Linked DNA regions of Allorhodopirellula heiligendammensis. The main gene of each other region encodes a partner of the protein of the gene in region 2 in a complex. Links are inferred from orthologs where the notes say so. Each region holds a gene or a part of one and is shown on either strand. Other genes may lie near its edges.

Region 1 (3,611 bases), 1.1 Mb from region 2 along the record:
CTGATGATGACTCGGACTTGGAAGTCGATCAACTTGCCGATGAGATTGTCTCATCTGCCGATGTCGACGATGACGATCTCGCTCGACGTAAAATGGAGCGCAATCGTCGCCGGCGTAAACGGCACTCACGCAAACGCCGGCGTCTGACACTGGCCGTCCTACCCACCGTGCTTACGCTCGGCAATGGGGTTTGCGGATTGGCTGCGATCGCAATCGCAGTCAGCACCGATACCCTGGCGTGGGATTTGGAGACAAAACTCTATGCCGCTGGGCTACTCATCTTCGGGGGGATGCTGTTTGATGCCCTCGATGGGTCGGCGGCGCGGTTGACGGGGCAAGCAAGTCGGTTTGGTGCCGAACTCGACTCGCTCTGTGATGCCGTGACCTTTGGCGTGGCCCCTGCCGTGATCGTGTGGCGGATCAGTGATGCGTTACCGCAACGGTTGACCTGGGCGATTGGTGTGTTGTTTGCAATCTGTGTGCTCCTGCGACTAGCCCGATTTAACGTCGAGACACCAGAGGACGATGACCACGAGGGATTTGAAGGGTTGCCCAGTCCGGCGGCAGCGGGCACTCTGGCAGCCTTCGCGATCGCGATTCCCGATGTCAAATTCTATGCCACCTCAGACGAGTACCATGCATGGATTGGCAGTATGAGTGCTTGGACGCTGGAAGCGTCACACTTCTTCATACCGGTCCTGGCGGCGGTGCTGGCCTTTCTGATGGTTTCCCGGTTTCGCTACCCGCATGTGTTCGCGCAGTTGTTACGCGGACGTCGAACGCCCAATCAGATCGGTCAGGCATTATTCGCGGTCGTCGGCGTGGTATTGCTGCACTGGGTCGCCCTGCCCTTGATGTTGTGCTACTTCAGTTTCGGCTCGCCGCTGCGATCTCTGTTCGGTAAAGATCGCCGAGTGGGCACAACTCCGTCTACCGACAGCGGTGAACACCCTGCCGCCCACAGGTAACGGCACGGAGGAAAATCACTCCGCTCGCCCAGTGAGGTAGCGGCGGCTACCTCATAAAAATCGTCGCGTGCGAAGCGACCTCGCCTTACTCGGCTACTGAGGCGCTAACGATCGATTCTTGCTCGACGAGGAAACGTTCGGAATCCAGTGCCGCCATGCAGCCGGTACCGGCCGACGTGATGGCTTGTCGATAGTAGTCGTCCGCGACATCTCCGGCTGCGAATACGCCCGGCACGTTGGTATTGGTGCGAAACGGCCGCGCCCACTGGATGTAACCAGCAGAATTCATTTCGACGGCGCCATCGAGAAACGCGGTATTGGGTGTGTGACCAATTGCAACAAACATCCCGCCGACCTCGAGATCGCTAATGGAATCGTCAACCGTGCTCTTGATCTTAAGGCCGGTGACGATCTTTCCGTCGCCGATCACTTCATCGACAACGGTATTCCATTTCATCTCGATCTTCGGGTGGTTCAGGGCCCGCTCCTGCATCACTTTGCTCGCCCGCATCTCGTCGCGGCGGACGATCAAGTAGATCTTGTCCGCACCTTTCAGGTTGGCGAGGTAGGTAGCCTCCTCGACCGCCGAATCGCCGCCCCCGACAACCGCCAGCGGCTTACTACGGAAGATTGGCAGCGCACCGTCGCAAACGGCACAGGCACTAACACCTTTGTTTTTATATTCCTCTTCACTGGGCAGACCTAAATAGTTTGCGCGCGCGCCCGTTGCGATGATCACAGTGTGCGCCTGAACCGGTTCACCTGCAGCGGGATAGAGAGTATGAGGCGGACCCGAGAAGTCTACCCGTTCGATGTCGTCGCTGATCACGCGAGTGCCGAAATTAAGTGCCTGCTGCTTCATCAGCTCCATCAACTCGGTGCCCTGAACGGCGTAGTGAGGCTGGTCATCGCGTGTATGACCGGCCGGCACGGGTGGAAGATTGTAGTGCCGGTCTTTATTGACGGCCGACTCCACGAACGCACGGACGTTGCCCGCTGGGAAGCCTGCGTAGTTCTCGACCTCTGTCGTGTATGCCAGCTGCCCCAAGGGGATCATGTCCTGACGAAACGTCCCCTCGTACAGCACCGGATCCAGGTTGGCACGGGCGGCGTAAATTGCCGCTGACCAGCCTGCGGGTCCGCTACCGATGATGATCGTTTTCTCGGGACCGTCGCTGCCAACGGGTCGGGGAGTGTCAGGGGTCGAAGACATGTCGATTCTCAATAAAAGTGGTTCAGACAATAGCTCAGCGCTGTCACACATGTCCCCCGTACTCGCGGGTGAGTGCGAAGGCGCTGGCAGTATACGCAAATAATCAGCTTCATTACAGGCTGGAGGCTGCCTGATACCGGGGCTGCTCTACCAGCGTCCAGTCCACTGGTCGGCGTGGACAATCCGCCGCGCCTCCTCGCTAATTCCATATCGCAAATTGGGTTGATTCAACTCCAGAAACACGGTGTACTTCTGGTGAACGGCGTCACTGAAGACCACCGGAGCATGCGAAATTCTTAACAGGTGTACGGGGATACCATTCCAACGCCGCGTATAGACGCCCGCATCGAGAGACTGTTCGGCGTGCAATCCATAGTGGTTCGTCAACGTGGCAACAATCCGCTGAGAGTCGCCGGTAAACCCGTGCAGATTAATACGCTGAATCGCTCCGGAATGATCAAAGTAGTAGGTGAGCGTGCCAGCTAAATCATCCGCGCGGATGCCGGTGACCACCGGGACTCGCAGCCCTTCGAGCTGCAGATCGGCGAGGACTGTTGATACCCGCGAAAAGCGATCGAGAATCATCGGAGGAGTCAAGTCGAAACGGAGTGCCTCGCGAATGTCCGCGACGTTATTTCCCACCAAACTCGGGGCTGCATTCTCATCCGCAGGAACGGCACCCAGCTTTCTCGCGAGGTCGTCTTCGTAGCGATACTTCTCCGACGAGATCGGTCGCAACGTTTCCACCTGATAGAGTGAGTGCGCGGGATAGTCGCTTGAGGTGACTGCCGGTGCCGACCCACCCTCACTCGATGTTACACCCAAAACCTGTTTCTGGACGGTGCTGACGGTTTCACGTCCCCACTGCGTTTGATTGGCAACGTACGGAGTGCCAACAGCGACCGCGAGTACCGTAGCTTGTCCGAATTTCCCGCCGATCATCCGTGCCTCTCCGGCCTACACATGCGATAACCTTGCCGCAGCGGACCCGCTGCCCACCGTCCCACTTTGGAATTCATCGTCGCCAGAGACACGCTGCCAACGCAAAAATTTCCCGCACCGCGACAGAGCCTACGATCGGGTTAATCCTAGCAAGCAACACGACCCCTGGAAGGACGCTGGTCACTCAGCTAATCAGTTAGATCAGTCCGCTCGCGTCCCATGAAACCTAGGGACTGTCCAAGTCATGAACTTTGCAGACATCGTCGAGATCAATCCGGTACAACATTTGGTTGTAGTCATAGCGTGGTGTCGGGGATGGGTTACCCGAGAATTCTTTCGTATAAGTTCCCTCGAATAATAGGACCGGGGAGTCGGTTTGAGTGAGGTCGGCGTGAATTCGCGGATTGTAGAACGTGTACTGCGCGTGACTGAGCACCTTGACGGCATTTTCCCAAGGCCCTGTGGGTGCGTCGGCTTCGGCATACCAA
Region 2 (3,567 bases):
ACACGATCCTGGCTAGCATGGTGCGACCTCTGGCTCCGCCAATGCCGACGCATCGCCAAACCCGGAGCCTACTGCCAAGTGTTCTCGGATTGGCGGCAACTCCCCACGCTCACCGACGCCCTCCAAACAGCCGGCTTCATCTGGCGCGGCATCATCGCGTGGGACAAAACCGCCTCGAGCCGAGCCCCGCACAAAGGCTACTTCCGCCACCAATGCGAGTACGTTGCCTGGGGAACCAACGGACCCTGCAACAAAGCCACCCACGCCGGCCCGTTCCCCGGCTGCCACACCCACCGCATCAAGCCAGCCGAAAAGCGGCACATGTGCGGCAAGCCGGTCGACCTCCTCGCCGCTCTCGCCCAACCGATCCCGCCTAGCGGCACGATCCTCGACCCTTTCGCCGGCTCCGGCACAATGGGCGTCGCTGCGATCAAATCCGGCCGCCGCTATATCGGCATCGAAACCGACGCCCACCATTACGAAACGGCCGAGACGTGGATCCGCGAAACCCTGGCCGCTCACCCAGCCTAGCCGCCAGCGAAAAAATCCCACCAACATAACCGGCGATCCTCGCCGGTTTTTTTTCGACCGTCCGTCCGGCCGACCAAAGGACGGGAAAGTGTGTCTCTAAAGCCGCCCGTTCCCTGCCCGGGTCGGAGGTGAAGCTCCCGGCGGAAGGACCCAGAGGATTTTTTTGACCTGCCGCCTGCCGGGGGGGGTGGCTGGTGGGCGACCGAGTCCGCCCGCGTCGGCAGGCGGCTCGATCTCTTTCACGCGGGTTGGCCCGATGCAAACTCGCTGCTGGAGCGCACCTCCTAGTTTATGCCCTATTGCTTCCGCCGACGCGGCAATGCAACTCGGCAGGTTCCGTTTTCCATCCAGCACTGTCGGAACCAGGCATGCCTTGCGAATAGGCTGCGGCCAACCCTATCAGGGGTTTCTGTTGCGATAGAAAAAGCACGCCCGATCGCCTCAGTCAAGGCCTGGTGTCGCGACACCTGAAACGATGTATTTCCGTGTCTATTGTGCTACACTGTGCAACTTGGCATGATAGCAGAAGTGGCGGAAAACGCCGTGAAAATCGCCGTTTGGCGTTCCCTTGGTTTCGGATTAAGAGTCCGTTGCTCTACCAACTGAGCTACAAGGGCGGCTGTGTGGCCGTAATGGCCACTAATGGGTGCTGGGCACAACTCGTCGGATGAGTGTGCTCAGCGGAGTCACATTTTGCGATGCTCGGATGCATTGGTCAATCCGAGGCACTGACAAAAAATAGAGGCGACGGTCGGATTCGAACCGACGAATAAAGGATTTGCAATCCTTCGCCTTAGCCACTTGGCCACGTCGCCTTGTTAATCGTTGCCTCCTTCATCACCGTTTTTTGTGATGACAAACGCTCTGGGAAGAGACGTCTGCGGCAGCGATAAACTTCGCAGAAATTGCTCCGGTTAGGAAGGGCGGGCAGCCCTGTTTTTTTCTAATCGGAGCGTCAATTTCGTTGCTACCCGTTCATTCGACATTCGCGACGCGGAACTTGAGTGCTCTGCGGCAAAAAATCAAATTCATACCGCCGAGATGGCTTGTTGGAGCGCCGCTTTGGGACGCACGCCGACGAAACTTTCGGAGATTTCACCGTTCTTGAACAGCAACAAGGTAGGGATGCTGTTGATGCCGAACTTTTGCGCCACACCGGGGTTTTCGTCAATGTTGACTTTGCCAATCGAGACGCCTGGGTTTTCGGTAGCGAGCTCTTCGATCATCGGAGCGATCTGGCGGCAGGGGCCGCACCAAGGTGCCCAGAAGTCCACGAGCACTGCTGCGTCGCTATTGAGGACTTCAGTGTCGAAGTTGTCGTCGGTGAATTCTTTTACCGCATCAGAGGCCATGATTGTTTCCTGCTAAAAGGAGAGTTGAGTAGGATGGACACAATTTACCGGGAAGGGGTTCGTAGACCAGTGGCCTCGGTTGTGCCAAAACAGCGAATCGGCCAAGTTGGCAGATTCGTTCGCTCGGGGGAGCGGAATCCAATAGGCTGCAAACACTGGGCCAACTGGTCCAGGATCACGGCGGTGGCGCCCCAAATTCGCAGCGACTGATATTCAAATGCGGGTGCGCTGAAGCGAAACTCCGCGACATCGATCTGGGGGTCCCGGGCGGCCTGAACGCATCGCTGGTGCCAAAACGAGCCTACCGAGGATCGCTGACAGGGGATCTGGAGGGGCAGATGGATGACTTCGTCGACTTCTGCTGGGTCGGGTTGCCATGGCCGACTGGGTTTCCGGAGCACACATACCACTGGGGTGACTTCGTTGTCGCTGGCGTAGACATACTGCATCGGCAGTTCACCACAGATTTCGACCACGTCCGCGGCGATGCCGAGTTCTTCCTCAAATTCGCGTAGCGCCGCTGCGGTGGGCGTCTCGCCTGCCTCGATGCGTCCACCGGGAAAACAGATTTGGCCGCCATGATGCCGCAGGGCGTGGGGACGACGAGTGAGCGGGACGATCCAACCCTCATCAGGGTCGAAATACAATCCCACCGCCACGGCGGCTTGGCGAGAATTCATACGAGCGGGGCCGCGATGGCGGCCATAGGCGAGCTGTGGAGTCATGTTCCACTGCAGACCATCTCGTCTGGTGCTGGTGCGGAGTTCGGTCAATCGCTCGCTTAGCCGCGTGGCCATCTCGGACGAACACGGGCTGACAATTTCCCGTTCGGAACGACGGGGCGGGGCGGCTACAATCGTTGACGGACGTCTCCAGCCGTCGGTAGTCGGATTCGTTGACCGGCGGTTTCGACCGTCCACAGGGAGGTTGTCATTCACGGTAGCAGCCTAAATTAATGACTCCAACAGACGCCGTAGTTTTCGTAATTCGACGCGGTGATCGTGCTCTTCCATCGGACTCATGTCGACGGTCAGCGCCCGGTTGTATTTTTCCCGTTCGAGCTGGGTGACGATTTTGCCGTAGTCGATTTCCCCTTGACCGACACTGACCTGGAATTTGTCTTTACTGGTATCGCGGAGCTGGACGTTGGTGACAAATTTCAAGAGTTGATCGAAGCCTTTGCCGACCGCCATCGCTTTGGCAACGGCGGGGTTCCCAGCCGAAGCGATCAGCGCCACGGACGGATCCAGGGCAATTCCGAGTCCTTCGATGTTATTGCACAGCACCAACAAGGTATCGGGGTCTTCGCTGAGGCAACCGAGCATGCACCGCACGCTCAGCCGCACGCCTTCACCTTCTGCGATGGCGACGAGCCGCTTCAAATGCTCGACTTCTTCGTTAAAGGGAGTACCCTTTTCAGCCGATGGAACAGAAATATTGACTACCTTGGTCGCCTTGGCGATCCGGCACAGCGTATGAAACTGCTCGTAATGTTCGTCGCCCGTCGTCGATAGTTCCACGCGATAGCCGCTGATGTCCATGCGGTGACTGGAGCGAAGAATCTGAACAGCGCGGGCCTCGTCTTGAAGCAATTCATTTGGCCGGATAGGACCGATCGATTCCTGGATCGCGATTTCGACAGCGGTGAAATCGAGATCCTGGAGCAGCTCGATTGCAGCTTGCA

The links. The genes of interacting proteins can lie anywhere in the genome.
Region 1: the proteins of trxA (region 2) and Poly21_RS04615 are in contact, whole or in part, in a crystal structure (PDB 1F6M), measured with the Escherichia coli proteins. The link is inferred for Allorhodopirellula heiligendammensis from one-to-one orthologs.

Annotation. Positions count from the first base shown.
Region 1 is NZ_SJPU01000001.1:1,211,025-1,214,635, forward strand. Bases 118-3,104 are described here. They hold Poly21_RS04615 (thioredoxin-disulfide reductase), read right to left. Parts: upstream 2,182-3,104; coding sequence 1,054-2,181; downstream 118-1,053. Other genes in these bases: pssA (CDP-diacylglycerol--serine O-phosphatidyltransferase), read left to right, coding at 118-968; Poly21_RS04620 (DUF6690 family protein), read right to left, coding at 2,329-3,104. Also shown: more of pssA, read left to right, coding at 1-117; more of Poly21_RS04620, read right to left, coding at 3,105-3,123; Poly21_RS04625 (glycoside hydrolase family 183 protein), read right to left, coding at 3,350-3,611.
Region 2 is NZ_SJPU01000001.1:140,199-143,765, reverse strand. Bases 222-3,164 are described here. They hold trxA (thioredoxin), read right to left. Parts: upstream 1,884-3,164; coding sequence 1,560-1,883; downstream 222-1,559. Other genes in these bases: Poly21_RS00570 (sugar phosphate isomerase/epimerase family protein), read right to left, coding at 2,831-3,164; Poly21_RS00575 (NUDIX hydrolase), read right to left, coding at 1,928-2,821; Poly21_RS00590 (DNA-methyltransferase), read left to right, coding at 222-531. In the rest of the region: more of Poly21_RS00590, read left to right, coding at 1-221; more of Poly21_RS00570, read right to left, coding at 3,165-3,567. UniProt on the Escherichia coli protein: Participates in various redox reactions through the reversible oxidation of its active center dithiol to a disulfide and catalyzes dithiol-disulfide exchange reactions.